2 regions of the Nonomuraea sp. NPDC023979 genome follow, and region 2 is predicted to be linked to the other one. Evidence: riboswitches for the same ligand, from Rfam matches in the RefSeq annotation. Region 2 holds a riboswitch; the other holds the start of a gene.
The links. Region 2 has a riboswitch for glycine ahead of gcvP (aminomethyl-transferring glycine dehydrogenase). Riboswitches for the same ligand answer to the same signal wherever they lie in the genome.
Positions count from the first base shown of each region.

Region 1: another riboswitch for glycine. It lies ahead of gcvT (glycine cleavage system aminomethyltransferase GcvT); the one in region 2 lies ahead of gcvP (aminomethyl-transferring glycine dehydrogenase).

Region 1 covers NZ_JBEZZG010000029.1:24,881-32,441, forward strand. Annotated here, with positions in the region: gene AB0G11_RS36355 (M4 family metallopeptidase) at 1-1,599, shown strand, start outside; gene AB0G11_RS36360 (M28 family peptidase) at 1,676-3,037, shown strand; gene AB0G11_RS36365 (hypothetical protein) at 3,099-3,932, opposite strand; glycine riboswitch at 4,025-4,122, shown strand; gene gcvT (glycine cleavage system aminomethyltransferase GcvT) at 4,253-5,338, shown strand; gene gcvH (glycine cleavage system protein GcvH) at 5,335-5,724, shown strand; gene AB0G11_RS36380 (L-serine ammonia-lyase) at 5,777-7,153, shown strand; gene AB0G11_RS36385 (hypothetical protein) at 7,178-7,561, opposite strand, start outside.
Region 2 covers NZ_JBEZZG010000033.1:81,354-88,914, reverse strand. Annotated here, with positions in the region: gene gcvP (aminomethyl-transferring glycine dehydrogenase) at 1-2,728, opposite strand, end outside; glycine riboswitch at 2,895-2,987, opposite strand; gene AB0G11_RS39040 (MerR family transcriptional regulator) at 3,191-3,811, opposite strand; gene AB0G11_RS39035 (bifunctional nuclease family protein) at 3,959-4,429, opposite strand; gene AB0G11_RS39030 (MerR family transcriptional regulator) at 4,536-5,162, opposite strand; gene AB0G11_RS39025 (FHA domain-containing protein) at 5,186-5,698, opposite strand; gene AB0G11_RS39020 (mannose-1-phosphate guanyltransferase) at 5,936-7,561, opposite strand, start outside.

The sequences.
Region 1 (7,561 bases), on a different contig from region 2:
TTCACCAAGACCACCGACACCTGGGGCAACGGCAGCGGCACCAACATGGAGACCGCCTGCGTGGACGCCCTCTACGGCGCCCAGAAGCAGTGGGACATGATGCGCGAGTGGCTCGGCCGCAACGGCGTCAACGGCTCGGGCGGCGGCTACCCGGCGCGCGTGGGCCTGTCGGCGGTCAACGCCTACTGGTACGGCTCCTACGCCAACTTCGGCCGCAACCAGGCCGGCAGCTCCCAGCTCACCTCCATCGACGTGGTCGCCCACGAGTTCGGGCACGGCGTCTTCCAGTTCTCCGGCGGCGGCGGCGCCGGCAGCGGCAACGAGGCCGGCGGCCTGAACGAGTCGACCGGCGACATCTTCGGCGCCCTGACCGAGGCGTACGCGAACAACGCCAGCGACCCGGCCGACTACCTGGTCGGCGAGAAGGTCAACCTGGCCGGCAACGGCCCGATCCGCAACATGTACAACCCGCAGGCGCTCAACCACCCCAACTGCTACAGCGCCCAGATCCCGAACACCGAGGTGCACGCCGCGGCCGGGCCCCAGAACCACTGGTTCTACCTGGTCGCCGAGGGCACCAACCCGGCGGGCAAGCCCGCCAGCACCCGCTGTGACGGCGGCGGCGCGATCACCGGCATCGGCATCCGCAAGGCCGGCGAGATCTTCATGACCGGCCTCAACGCCAAGACGCAGCCGTGGACGCACGCCAAGGCCCGCGTCGCCACGCTGAACGCCGCCAGGACGCTCTACACCGGCTGCGCCGAGTACAACGTCGTCAAGGCCGCCTGGGACGGCATCAACGTCCGCCCGCAGGCCGGCGAGCAGCCCTGCAACCAGGGCAACGAGTTCTCGATGACGCTGAACCCCGCCTCCGGCAGCACGCAGCCGGGCGGCACGGCCACCACGACCGTCAGCACGACCGTGACCAGCGGCTCGGCGCAGTCGATCACGCTGCGGGCGAGCGGCCTGCCCTCGGGCGTCACCGCCTCCTTCAGCCCGGCCACCATCCAGGCCGGCCAGAGCTCCACGCTCACGCTGACCACCTCCGCCAACAGCCCGCAGGGCGCCCACGCGATCACCGTGACGGCCGACGGCGCCGACGTGGACCGGACCGCGACCTACAACCTGCAGCTCGGCGAGGTCGCCGACGACTTCTCCGTCACCGTGACCCCGTCCTCGGCGTCGGTGCAGCCGGGCAGCTCCGCCACGACCACGCTGGCCACCCAGATCACCTCGGGCGACGCGCAGAGCGTCGCGCTGACGGCGAGCGGCGCGCCCGCCGGCGTCACCGTGACCTTCAGCCCGCAGACGATCAACTCCGGCCAGTCGTCCACGGTCACGGTCGCCACCACGGCGAACGTCACGCCGGGCACGTACCCGATCACGCTGAACGCCGACGGCGTCAGCGTCGACCGCACGGCCACGTTCACCCTGACGGTGGGCAGTGACCAGGGCGGCGACGCCTGGGCTCCGTGGACCCCGTACGCGGCCGGTGACGTCGTCACCCACCAGGGTTCCAGCTACCGATGCCTCCAGGCGCACACCAGCCTCCCCGGCTGGGAGCCGAACCTGGTGCCTGCTCTCTGGCAGCGGATCTGACCCCTCAAGACCGGGCGGCCACGCCGGGGTGGCCGCCCCCCTTTTCTCAGACAGGCGGGACACCGTGAAACTCACCATGGGCGCAGTCGCGACGCTCGCGCTGACGCTGACCTTCTTACAGCCGCAGACGGCGAACGCCGTCGCGGAGACCGCCCCGGACATCCCGATCTCCAACGTGACGGCGCATCTGGCCCAGTTCCAGCAGATCGCCAACGCCAACGGAGGCAATCGGGCCTCGGGCCGGCCGGGCTTCACCGCCTCGCTGAATTACATCAGGGGCAAGCTCGACGCGGCCGGGTACACCACCCGGGTGCAGAGCTTCAGCGGCGGCAGCAATCTGATCGCCGATTGGCGAGGCGGTCCGGCCGGCCCGGTTCTCATGCTCGGCGCGCACCTCGACGGCGTCAGCGCCGGAGCGGCCATCAACGACAACGCCTCGGGCTCCGGGGCGCTGCTGGAGGTCGCGCTCACGCTGGCCGCCAGGAACCCGACGCTCACCAAGCACGTGCGTTTCGGCTGGTGGGGCGCGGAGGAGCAGGGCCTCGTCGGCTCCCGCTACTACGTGCAGAACGGCGGCGCCCAGGGCGTCGAGGCGTACCTGAACTTCGACATGATCTCCTCCAGGAACGCCGGCTACTTCGTCTACGACGACGACGCCACGCTGCGGCAGGCGTTCACCGAGTACTTCACCTCGATCGGCGTCCAGCCGGACCCCGACCGCGAAGGTGACGGGCGCAGCGACCACGCCTCGTTCAAGAACGCCGGGGTGCGGGTCGGCGGCCTGGCCACCGGAGCGGGCGCGATCAAGACGGCGGCCCAGGCGGCCAAGTGGGGCGGCACCGCGAACGCGCCGTTCGACAGCTGCTACCACCGGGCGTGCGACACCTACCCGGCCAACGTCAACACCACCGCGCTCGACCGCAACACCGACGCCATCGCGCACGCGCTGTGGAAGCTCGCGGTCGGCTCGGAGAACCCACCCGCCGACGACTACACGATCTCGGTGAACCCGGCGTCGGCGTCGGTCGACCCGGGCGGCACGGCCACCACGACCGTGAGCACCCAGGTCAGCTCCGGGCAGGCGCAGAGCGTCACGCTCTCGGCGAGCGGCGCGCCCGCCGGCGTCAGCGTCACGTTCAGCCCGGCGACGATCACCGCGGGCCAGTCGTCCACGGTCACGATCGCCACCACCGCCGGCACCGCGCCGGGCACCTACCCGATCAGCGTCAACGGCGACGGGGCGAGCGCCGACCGGTCGGCCTCGTTCTCGCTCACCGTGGCCGGCGACACGGGCGGCGGCACCTGGGTGGCGTACACCTCGTACGCGGCCGGGGACGTCGTCACCTACCAGGGCGCCAGCTACAGGTGCCTGCAGGCGCACACCAGCCTGCCGGGCTGGGAGCCGTCCAACGTGCCCGCGCTGTGGGCGCGCGTCTGATCACTCCTGGACACCGCGTGCGGGCCGCCTCTGCCATGACCGGCCCGCACGCGGCCACCACCTAACCGGCCGGCTTCAGGACGTCCTCCACCACGACGGCGTCCCCGTAGGCGGCCGCCAGGCGCTCGCGCTGCTCGGGGGTGGCCAGCCACATGGTGGCCTCCACCCGGTTGCGCGTCTCGCTGGTGGCGGCCTCCAGCACGCCCTTCTCGTCCATGACCCGCTCCTGGATCCCGTAGAGCTCGGCCCGCGTCCGCTTCGCGCCGGTGACGCAGAGCGCGCCGCCCCACACCTCCCGGATCCACGCCTCCCGGCCTGACAGGTCGCCGGTGAAGGCCAGGTTCAGCACGACGTCGCGGGCGTGGTCCTCGCCCTCCTCCGGCGGGTCCGGGTCGAGCCGGTCGATCCACGCCCCGGCGAACTCCTTGGCCGATCCGGCCCTGGCGATGGCCTCGTTCATGGCGTCCGGCGTCGTCCTGGCCGGGTCGACCGGCTTCCAGCCGCCCTCGGGCGCGGGGCACGGCGTCCCGATGCGGTCCGGCCGGTCCGCTCCCCCTTCGGCAGGGCGCGGCGGCTCGGTGAGCGTGAGCCGCTCACCGTCCCAGGTGCCGGTGACCACGTACAGGCCCCAGCGGGTGCTCGCGGCCGACTCGTGGCGGACCTTGCTCCAGTCCCAGCCCACCACGTCGGGGCCGCCGCACTGTGGCGGCATCGACTCCAGCAGCGCGCGGCACATCTGCGGGCCGTGCGTCCCGTCCTCCAGCACGGTCACCGTCGCCGTGTAGCGCGGGGGCGGCCCGGTGGGCCCGGTGGCCCCGGTGGGCCCGGCGGGCGCGGCGCCGCCCTGGGCGCCGCAGGCCGCCAGGCCCACCGCCAGCGCGAGGAACGCGGTCATCCGTCTCATACCTCTACGACGGGTACGGCGTCCGCCCGGTTCAGGGCGCGACAACACCGCCGTCACCCCACTAGGCTTGCGGACATCACCGACGAAACCGTGCGGGAGAGCGCCCTGACAGCCGGTCAGGGCCCCTGAAGGAGCAAGCCCTCCCCGCGAACCTCTCAAGGCAAAGGACCGCACGGCCGAGGTGACCTCTGGAAAGCAGGCCGGTGGGCCTCGCCGAAGGTGAAAGTCCGGCAAAACCCGGGCGAAGCTCTCAGGCATCGATGACAGAGGGGGAGGATGCTGGCATCCGACTCTGCCCTGAGGTGCGACCCATGTCCCGACCGACACCGCTGCGAGACGTCCACGAGGCTCTCGGCGCCACGCTCACCGACTTCGCCGGCTGGCTGATGCCGCTGCGCTACGGCAGCGAGTCCGCCGAGCACAACGCGGTCCGCCAGGCAGCCGGGCTGTTCGACCTCTCCCACATGGGCGAGATCTTCGTGACCGGCCCCCAGGCCGCCGAGGCGCTGGACTACGCGCTCGTGGGCCACCTGTCGGCGCTGGCGACGGGCCGGGCCCGCTACACCATGATCGTGGACGAGCGCGGCGGCGTGCTCGACGACCTCATCGTCTACCGGCTCGGGGACGAGGAGTTCATGGTCGTGGCCAACGCCTCCAACTACCCGAAGGTCGACGCGGAGCTGAAGAACCGCGCCAAGTCGTACGACGCGGTGGTCGAGGACCGCTCCGAGCAGTACGCGCTGATCGCGGTGCAGGGCCCGCGCGCGCAGGAGATCCTCGCCACGCTCACCGACGCCGACCTGGCCGGGCTCAACTACTACGCCGGCCTGCCCGGCGTCGTCGACGGGCGCCAGGCGCTCATCGCCCGCACCGGCTACACCGGCGAGGACGGCTTCGAGCTGTTCGTGGCCAACGAGGACGCCGTGCCGCTCTGGCACGCCCTGACGTCGGCCGGGGCGCCGTACGGGATCAAGCCCGCCGGTCTGTCCAGCCGCGACACGCTCCGCCTGGAGGCGGGCATGCCCCTGTACGGCAACGAGTTGAGCGCGGAGCTGACCCCGTTCGACGCGGGGCTGGGCAGGGTGGTGAAATTCGACAAGCCGGGCGACTTCGTCGGCAGGTCGGCGCTGGAGGCGGTCAAGGACACCGCTCCCGCGCGCCGGCTCGTCGGCCTGGTCGCGCGGGGCCGCCGGGTGCCCCGCCACGGGTACCCGGTCACCAAGGACGGTGCCGTCGTCGGCGAGGTCACCAGCGGGGCGCCTTCCCAGACCCTGGGCAAGCCCATCGCGCTGGCGTACGTCGACACCGGGGTCAGTGAAGGTCTGGCCGTGGACATCCGGGGCAGCCAAGAACCTGTGGACCTGGTTGAGCTGCCCTTCTACAGGAGGAACAAGTGAGCAACATCCCTGACGACCTGAGCTACACCAAGGAGCACGAGTGGGTTGCCGGGATCGACGACGGGATCACCGTCACGATCGGCATCACGGCGTTCGCCGCCGAGGCTCTGGGTGACGTCGTCTTCGTGCAGCTCCCCGACGCCGGGTCGGTCATCGAGGCGGGCGACTCGGTCGGCGAGGTCGAGTCGACCAAGTCCGTGAGCGAGATCTACAGCCCGGTCGGCGGCGAGGTCGTCGAGATCAACCAGGCCCTGGTGGACGACCCGTCGCTGGCCAACAGCGACCCCTACGGCGACGGCTGGATGTTCCGGGTGCGCGTGGACGGCGACCCGAAGGACCTGCTGACGCCCGAGGAATACACCGCCCTCACCTCGGGCGACTCCTGACAGCACCGCCGGGGCCCGGTAGCGGGCCCCGGCCCTCCCGAAAGGCGCGTCAATGGCGATCAGCGTCTTCGACCTCTTCAAGGTCGGCATCGGCCCGTCCAGCTCCCACACGGGCGGCCCGATGGCGGCCGCGCACAAGTTCGCGCGCGGCCTGAACGACGACGGCCTGCTGGAGCGCACCGCGCGCGTCGAGGCCATCCTGTACGGCTCGCTCGGCCTCACCGGCAAGGGCCACGGCAGCGACAAGGCCGTCCTGCTCGGCCTGTCGGGCGAGAAGCCCGAGCTGGTGGACGTCGACAGCATCGACGAGCGGCTGGCCGCCATGCGCGACTCCGGCACCGTCACGCTGTACGGGGTCCGCGAGATCCCCTTCGTCGTGGGCCAGGACCTCGTCTTCGAGCGGAAGATCTCGCTGCCCGAGCACCCGAACGGCATGCGCTTCACCGCGTTCGACGAGTCGGGCGCCAAGCTGCGGGAGAAGGTCTACTTCTCCGTCGGCGGCGGCTTCGTCGTGGACGAGAAGGCCACCGGGGCCGACCGCATCAAGCCCGACGACACCGTGCTGCCCTACCCGTTCACCACGGCGGAGGAGCTGCTCAAGCACTGCTCCAACACCGGCCTGTCGATCTCCGCGCTCATGCTGGAGAACGAGAAGGCGTTCGGCCGCTCCGAGGCCGAGATCCGCGCCGGCATCCTGCACCTGTGGCAGGTCATGTCCGACTGCGTCCAGCGGGGCATCTCGCAGGAGGGCGTGCTGCCCGGCGGCCTGAAGGTCAAGCGCCGGGCCAACCGCCTGCACCGGCGGCTGCAGACCGAGTCGGCCGAGCGCGACCCGCTCCAGGCGATGGACTGGGTCTCCCTGTTCGCGCTGGCCGTCAACGAGGAGAACGCGGCCGGCGGCCGCATCGTCACCGCCCCGACCAACGGCGCGGCCGGCATCATCCCCGCCGTGCTGACCTACTACTCCCGCTTCACCCCCAACGCCGACGACGAGGGCGTGGTCCGCTTCCTCCTCACGGCCGCCGCGATCGGCGTGCTGTTCAAGGAGAACGCCTCCATCTCCGGGGCCGAGGTCGGCTGCCAGGGCGAGGTGGGCTCGGCCTGCTCGATGGCCTCCGCCGGCCTCACCGAGGTGCTGGGCGGCACCCCGGAGCAGGTGGAGAACGCGGCCGAGATCGGCATCGAGCACAACCTGGGCCTGACCTGCGACCCCATCGGCGGGCTGGTGCAGATCCCGTGCATCGAGCGCAACGCGGTGGCCTCCATCAAGGCCATCACCGCCGCCCGCATCGCGCTGCGCGGCGACGGACGCCACCACGTGTCGCTGGACAAGGCCATCAAGACCATGCGCGACACCGGGCGGGACATGCTCGACAAGTACAAGGAGACCTCGCGCGGCGGCCTCGCGGTCAACGTCATCGAGTGCTGAGCGCGTGATGACCGGCGCGGTCGTTCAGCGCCGGACGTGGATGCGGACGACGGCGCCGAGGTCGTCGTCGCGCACCTCGCGGCGGATGCGGCTGACGATCTCGCGGTCCAGCTTGGCCACGACCGCGCCGACGTCCGTGGCGGCCGGGCAGGTCAGGCCGATGCGCAGCCTGGCCCCCTCGCCGACGACCCGCACCCCCGCCCTGGCCAGGCCGTCGACGTCCTTGAGCCCCACGCAGAGCATCGCCGTCCCGGTGCCCGACCGGGAGCCGTAGCGCCCCCAGCCCAGGCTCAGCAGCAGCCAGCGCAGCGTGACCAGGGCGAGCACCAGCAGCACCAGCGCCACCACCCACAGCGCCCACGGCTGCTCGGCCAGCGCCCGCGCGGTGCGCTCCGGCAGCACCTTGGC
Region 2 (7,561 bases):
TGCCGTCGCGCAGCGAGGGCACCGGGTAGGCGGCCTCGGTCCGGGTGTAGGGGTGCGGCCACTCGTCCGCGGTGACCGCCTCGGCGGTGTGCGGGGCGTTGCGCAGCGGGTTGTCCGACTTGTCGTAGTCGCCGGACGCCACCTTGGCGATCTCGCCGCGGATGGCGATCATCGCGTCGACGAACCGGTCGAGCTCGTTCAGGTCCTCGCTCTCGGTCGGCTCGATCATGAGCGTGCCCGCGACGGGGAACGACATGGTCGGCGCGTGGAAGCCGTAGTCGATGAGGCGCTTGGCCACGTCGTCGACGGTGACGCCGGTCTCCTTGGTGATCTGCCGCAGGTCCACGATGCACTCGTGGGCCACCAGCCCGCCGCGCCCGGTGTAGAGGACGGGGTAGTGCGGGGCGAGCCGCCTGGCCAGGTAGTTGGCCGACAGGATGGCCTGCTCGGTGGCGGCGGTCAGGCCCTCGGCGCCCATCATCCGGACGTAGGCCCACGAGATCGGCAGGATGCCGGCCGAGCCGTAGGGGGCGGCGGAGACGGGGCCGACGGCGCTGCCGTCGCGCAGCGGGTGGCCGGGCAGGTAGGCGGCCAGGTGGCCGCGGACCGCGACGGGGCCGACGCCGGGGCCGCCACCGCCGTGCGGGATGCAGAACGTCTTGTGTAGGTTGAGGTGGGACACGTCGGCGCCGAACTCGCCCGGCTTGGCCAGGCCGACGAGCGCGTTGAGGTTGGCGCCGTCGACGTACACCTGGCCGCCGGCCTCGTGCACCTTGGCGCACACCTCGGTGATGCTCTCCTCGTACACGCCGTGCGTGGACGGGTAGGTGACCATGATCGCGGCGAGCCGGTCGCGGTGCTTGCCGATCTTGGCGTCGAGGTCGGCGAGGTCGACGTTGCCGTCGTCGTCACAGGCCACGACGACGACCCGCATGCCGGCCATGACGGCGCTGGCGGCGTTGGTGCCGTGCGCCGAGGACGGGATGAGGCAGACGTCGCGCTCGGTGTCGCCGTTGGCCCGGTGGTAGGCGCGGATGGCCAGCAGTCCGGCGAACTCGCCCTGGGAGCCGGCGTTCGGCTGGATGGAGACGGCGTCGTAGCCGGTGACCTCGGCCAGCCAGCCCTCCAGCGTCTCGATCAGCTCACGGTAGCCGGCGGCCTGGGCCTCGGGCGCGTACGGGTGGATCGCGGCGAACTCAGGCCAGGTGATGGGCTCCATCTCGGTGGTCGCGTTCAGCTTCATCGTGCAGGAGCCGAGCGGGATCATGGAGCGGTCGAGCGCGATGTCCTTGTCCTGGAGCTTGCGCAGGTAGCGCAGCATCGCGGTCTCGGAGCGGTGCTCGTGGAAGACCGGGTGGGTCAGGTAGTCGGACTCGCGCAGCAGGGCGGCGGGCAGCGCGTCGGCGGCCTCCCCGGCGGGCTCGACGCCGAACGCCGCCCACACGGCGGCCAGCTCGGCGGCGCCGGTCTTCTCGTCGCAGGAGATCGAGACGTGGTCGTCGCCGGCCTGCCACAGGTTGACGCCGCGCTCGGCGGCGGCGGCGACGACCTCGGCGGCGCGGCCGGGCACGCGGGCGAGCACGGTGTCGAAGAACTCGCCGTGCACCACCTCGACGCCGCCCCGGCGCAGCCCCTCGGCCAGGGTGGCGGCGTGGCGGTGGACGCGGGCGGCGATGCGGCGCAGCCCGTCGGGGCCGTGGTAGACGGCGTACATGCCGGCGATCACGGCGAGGAGCACCTGGGCGGTGCAGATGTTGCTGGTGGCCTTCTCGCGGCGGATGTGCTGCTCGCGGGTCTGCAGGGCCAGCCGGTAGGCGGGGTCGCCGTCGGCGTCGACCGACACCCCGACGAGGCGGCCGGGCATCTGCCGCTGCAGCCCGTCGCGTACGGACATGTAGGCGGCGTGCGGGCCGCCGAAGCCGAACGGCACGCCGAACCGCTGCGAGGAGCCGATCGCGATGTCCGCGCCGAGCTCGCCGGGGGCGGCGAGCAGGGTGAGCGCGAGCAGGTCGGCGGCGGCCACGACGAGCGCGCCCGCCTCGTGCGCCCGCCCGGCCACGGCGCGGAAGTCGCGCAGCCGGCCGGAGGCGCCGGGGTACTGCACGAGCACGCCGAAGCACTCGGGCAGCTCGCCCTCCAGGTCGCTCTCCACGAGCGTGATGCCGAGCGGCTCGGCGCGGGTGGCCAGCACCGCCTTGGTCTGCGGGAGGGCGTCGGCGTCGACGACGAACACGTCGCTCTTCGCCTTGCCGGCGCGCCGGGCCAGCGTCATGGCCTCGGCCGCGGCGGTGGCCTCGTCCAGCAGGGACGCGCCCGCGACGGGGAGGCCGGTGAGGTCGGACACCACGGTCTGGAAGTTGAGCAGCGCCTCCAGCCGGCCCTGCGAGATCTCCGGCTGGTAGGGCGTGTAGGCGGTGTACCAGCCCGGGTTCTCCAGCAGGTTGCGGCGGATGACGGCGGGCGTGACCGTGTCGTGGTAGCCCAGGCCGATCATCGAGGTGAGGACGCGGTTGCGGCCGGCCAGGGCGCGCAGCTCGGCGATCGCCTCGGTCTCGCTCGCGGCGGCGGGCAGCTTGAGCCGGTCCTTGGCCCTGATGGACTCGGGGACGGCGACGGCGACCAGGTCCGCCACCGATTCGAAGCCGACGGCCTCGAGCATGCGCTGCTGCTCGGCCGCGGACGGGCCGATGTGCCGGGCCGAGAACGGCGGTGCTGACAGATCTGTCATGGAGATGCCTCCCGAGGCTTTGGAGACCGGCGCTGGGCGCGGGCGAATGCCGGATCTCCCCCTCTGTCACCGCGCGCTAGTCATCGCGACCTGAGAGCTTCGCCCCGGCGGGGCTTGCACCGTCGGTGAAGCGCGCCTGGCGGGCGCACCTGCTTTCCAGAGTTGCCTCACCCGAGCGGTACGGGATGCCTGAGAGATTCCGGGGAGGGTTGCTCCTTCGGCGCCCCGGGCCAGCCGGGGTCTCTCCCGCACGGGGTCGACAGCATGTCCCAGATTACTACGCCTTGTCCGGCAACCCCACCGCAGGCGGCCTGATGCGCACGCCGGGAGAGTCGCTCCCCGTCACCCGGTGATTCCCGTCACCCGGTGTTCCCCGTCGCCCCGTGTTCCCCGCCGCCCTGTGCGCGGTGGTCACCTGTACGTCGCGGTCACCTGTGCGCGGTGGTCACCTGTGCGTCGTGGTCACCCTGTGCGCCGTGCGCGGCGCCGCCGGGCCAGCTCGTCAGCGGGATGTTCGGCCGGGACGGTGTCCGCGACCGCCGCGCGTTCCCCCGGCAGCTCCGCGAGGGAGCCCTCGACCTCGCGCCAGACCCGGCCGAGCGCGATGCCGAACACGCCCTGACCGCCCTGGAGCAGGTCGATCACCTCGTCGGCCGAGGTGCACTCGTAGACGCTGACCCCGTCGCTCATCAGCGTGATCTGCGCGAGGTCGGCGACCCCGCGGTCACGCAGATGCTGCACGGCGGTGCGGATCTGCTGGAGCGAGACTCCCGTGTCGAGCAACCGCTTGACGACCTTGAGGACCAGGATGTCGCGGAAGCTGTAGAGCCGCTGCGATCCCGAGCCCTGGGCGGCTCTTATCGTGGGCTCCACCAGTCCGGTGCGCGCCCAGTAGTCAAGCTGCCTGTAGGTGATGCCGGCCGCCGCGCAGGCCGTCGGCCCGCGGTATCCGATGTCGTCGGGAAGCGTGGCGGGCTGCTCGTCGAAGAGCAGACCCTGCTCCCCGGCACGCTGCCGCGCGCTCTCGCGCCGCACCGGATCTTCCTGGCCGGCCGTCTTTCCCTCGCCGCTGCTGACCGCCACGCGGACCTCCGGCTTTCTCTCATCCCGCGGCCTGATCTGGGGGTTCGTAAAAGGCGACCGCGGGTTTCACTTGCACCGTAGGACCGTGACCATGCTCAGTCAACGATCCGGCTCGGCGCGTCGTGAAGCGTAAATGCACTGAAATACCTACCCCGCCCTGCCGAAGTCCTCGGGAGAGATCGTGTCAAGGAACTCCCTGAACTTCTCCACCTCGTCCTCCTGGTCGTCCGGGATGATCACGCCGGCCTCCTGGACCACCTCCTCGCTGGCGAAGATGCGGGCCCCGGTGCGCAGGGCGAGCGCGATCGAGTCGGACGGCCGGGCGCTCACCTCCACCCCGTTGGAGAACACGAGGTCGGCGAAGAAGATGCCGTCACGCAGCGCGACGATGTTGACCGCGCGCAGGCCCACGCCGAGCGCGCTCAACACGTCCCGGAACAGGTCGTGGGTGAGCGGCCGCGGGGGAGGCTCCTCCGCCTGGGCCAGGGCGATGGCCGTCGCTTCGGTCATGCCGATCCAGATCGGCAGGAACCGCTCCCCGTGTGCCTCCTTGAGCAAGACGATCGGTTGATTTGTAGGCATTTCTACGCGAACGCCCACGACCTCCATCTGCAACACGGGCTGCTCCATATTCGACTGGCCGGTGGCCCGGCACAGGTCATCGCTGGTCCGCTTCTGCAATTCAACGTAACACCCGGGGAGCCCTGAATGTCCCGCGGGCCGCTCATCGCCCCAGAACGCTCCGCACACCCGTGCGCAGCAGCGCCGCGTGCAGGTCGAGCAGCAGAGCCGACAGCTCCCTGGCCGTCTCGTCGGCCTCCCCGATCGCGCCGGGCGCCCGCCGTTTCAGGATCGGCGCCACCGTCTGCTCCACCAGCCCCGCCTCGCGCTCGGCCGCCGCCCGGACCGCCCGCAGATGGCGGGCGTGCAGGCCGAATTTGGCCAGCGCGCCGACGCTGCGGGCCACCTTCAGCGCGTCCTCGTCGTAGCGCCTGGCCTTGGCCGCGAGCAGGCCGTAGTCCTCCAGCTCGGTGAGCGTCTCCTCGTCGATCCCGGCGGCCTCCAGCAGCTCGGCGCGGCTGAGCCGGACCTCCTGCTTGTCCTGGAGGGCGCGCGGGCGGCCGAAGCCCTCCGCCATCTTGTCCTTGATCACCCGCAGCGGCAGGTAGTGGTCGCGCTGCTCGGTGAGGATGTAGCGCAGCTGCTCGACGTGCAGGTGGGTGAACTTGCGGAAGCCGGACGGGGTGCGCTCGGGCTCGATGAGCCCTTCGCCCTCCAGGAACCGGATCTTGGAGACGGTGACGTCGGGGAACTCGCCCTGCAGCAGGGCGAGCACCTCCCCGATGCTCATGTGCGAGCGTGCCGCCTGCGAACTCATGTGCCGGCGGGTGTCCGCATCAGGAACAGGAGCCGGAACTTGCCGATCTGCACCTCGTCGCCTGAATGGAGCGGAACCTCCTCGATGCGCTCGCGGTTGACGTAGGTGCCGTTGAGGCTGCCCACGTCGCGCACCGAGAACTGGCCGCCGCGATGGCGGTAGAACTCGACGTGGCGGCGCGAGACCGTGATGTCGTCGAGGAAGATGTCACTCTCCGGATGGCGGCCGGTGGTGGTGAGGTCCTTGTCGAGTTTGAAACGGCTGCCCTGGTTGGGCCCCCTGGTCACGGTCAGCAGCGCCGTGCCGGGCGGAAGCTGCTCGACCAGCGCCCGCTCGGCCAGCAGCATGTCACCGGTCTCTGCCTCGTACGCCTCTATTCCCGCGACGGAGATCGTCGATGTGGTATCCCCTGAGACCTCGGGTCTGGTCAACGGTGACCCACAACGGGAACAGAAACGGGCATCCTCGGGGTTGGCGTGCCCGCACTGCGTGCAGTAGACGCTCGGCATCGATCGGCTCGGCCTCCTACCGCGAAGACGCGGCAACGGTGCTCGGGGCGCGCCTCGCTTCGCTCTCAAGATTTTGCGAATGCCGCAACTTACGCTGATCAGCGGCAAAGGTCAAGGCGGGGCGCTGGACGACAGGCTGGACGCTGACAAAGTTACCGCCGCCCCCGCCCGAAGGTCCATGCCGCCGCGCCTTTCCAACATTACGATCTTGCCCGCCATCCCGACAAATCACCGGGATCAGGTGCTCGCCCGCTCCACCACGCGCGCCCAGCGCTCCAGGAGGAGCTGCGCGGTGTCGACGTCGGCCGCCTCGGCCCACAGGTGGGTGACCGGCTCGGTGGCCGCGGGCAGGATGAGCACCCAGCTCCCGTCCTCCCCCGCCACCCGCACGCCGTCGGTGGTGTCGACGCGGTGGCCGTCGCGGGCGGCCTCGGCGGCCTCGATGACCGAGCGCATGACCGCGCCCTTGACCGCCCACTGCGTCGGGATCGCCCGCCTGAGCAGGTTGACCTCGGGGATGCGGGCGTCGATCTGGCTGAGCGAGAGCCGGGTGCGCGCGACCAGGCCGAGCAGGCGCATGAACACGGCCAGGCCGTCGAGCGCCGGGCTGAACTCCGGCACCACGAAGCCGCCCCGGCCGTCGGCCGCGAAGATCATGCCGGGCCCGGCGGCGGCCGAGGTGAGGGCGTCCACGGCGGTCGAGGTCCACTCCACCTCGACGCCGTGGAAGCGGCACACCTGCTCGGCGACGCGGGTGGTGGTGACGGGCAGCGCCACCCGCCCGCCGCGCCGCTCGGCGGCCACCAGGTCGAGCACCACGAGCAGGGCCCGCTCCTCGCCGATGAGCTGGCCCATCTCGTCCACCAGCGCGATGCGCTCCCCCACGGGGTCGAAGCGGACCCCGAAGGCCGCCCTGGAGGAGCTGACGAGCTCGGAGAGGCGTTGCAGGTCACGGCGGCGCTCGGCGATCGTCTCCGTGGGCGACAGGTCGTCCAGGACGGCGTTGACCGTCAGCACCTCGATCCCGGCCCGGCCCAGCAGCCGGGGCAGCACCAGCGACGAAGTGCCGCCCGCGCAGTCGACGACCACCTTCATGTCCCGTACGCCCGTCATGTCCACCCGGCGCAGCAGCTCGTGCGCGTAGTCCTCGACGGCCCTGGCCGGGTAGGTGAGCTCGGCGATCTCGCCGGGGAAGGCGCGGCGGAACTCCTGCCGGGAGAAGACCCGCTCCAGCTTGCGCTGAGCGGCCGGGGGCAGGTCGGCGCCCCGGTCGTCCATGATGACGATGTCGACGCTCTGCGGGTCGCCGGCCGTCGTGCGGAGCGCGATGCCGCCCGCCGCCGTGCCCCGGGTGGCGTGGAAGCGGGCCACGGGCAGCGGGGCGGCCTCCAGGTCCAGCACGTTGATGGCGCTGGCGGTCAGCGCGCCGATCACCGCCCGCTTCAGCGCCCGCGCGGCCAGCGAGGAGTCGCGCGAGGTGACGACGTTCGCGCCCTTGCTCAGCGTGGTCGCGTACGCGCTGGCCAGCCGCACGCACAGCTCGGGGGTGATCTCCACGTTGACCAGCCCGCTGACGCCGCGCGGCCCGAACAGGCTGCGCTGGCCGCGCGACTCCCAGATGACGCTCGTGTTGACGACCGCGCCCGCCTCGATGGTCTTGAACGGGTAGACCCGCACCCCGCTGGAGACGTACGCCTCGGGCTCGATGACGCACTCGTCGCCGACGACCGCGTTCTCCTCGATCCGGGCGCCGCTCATCACGTCGGTGCTCTTGCCGATCACGCAGCCGCGCAGGTGGGTGCCAGGGCCGAGGTAGACGTTGTCGTGCACGATCGCCCGGTGCAGGAACGCGCCCTCGCGCAC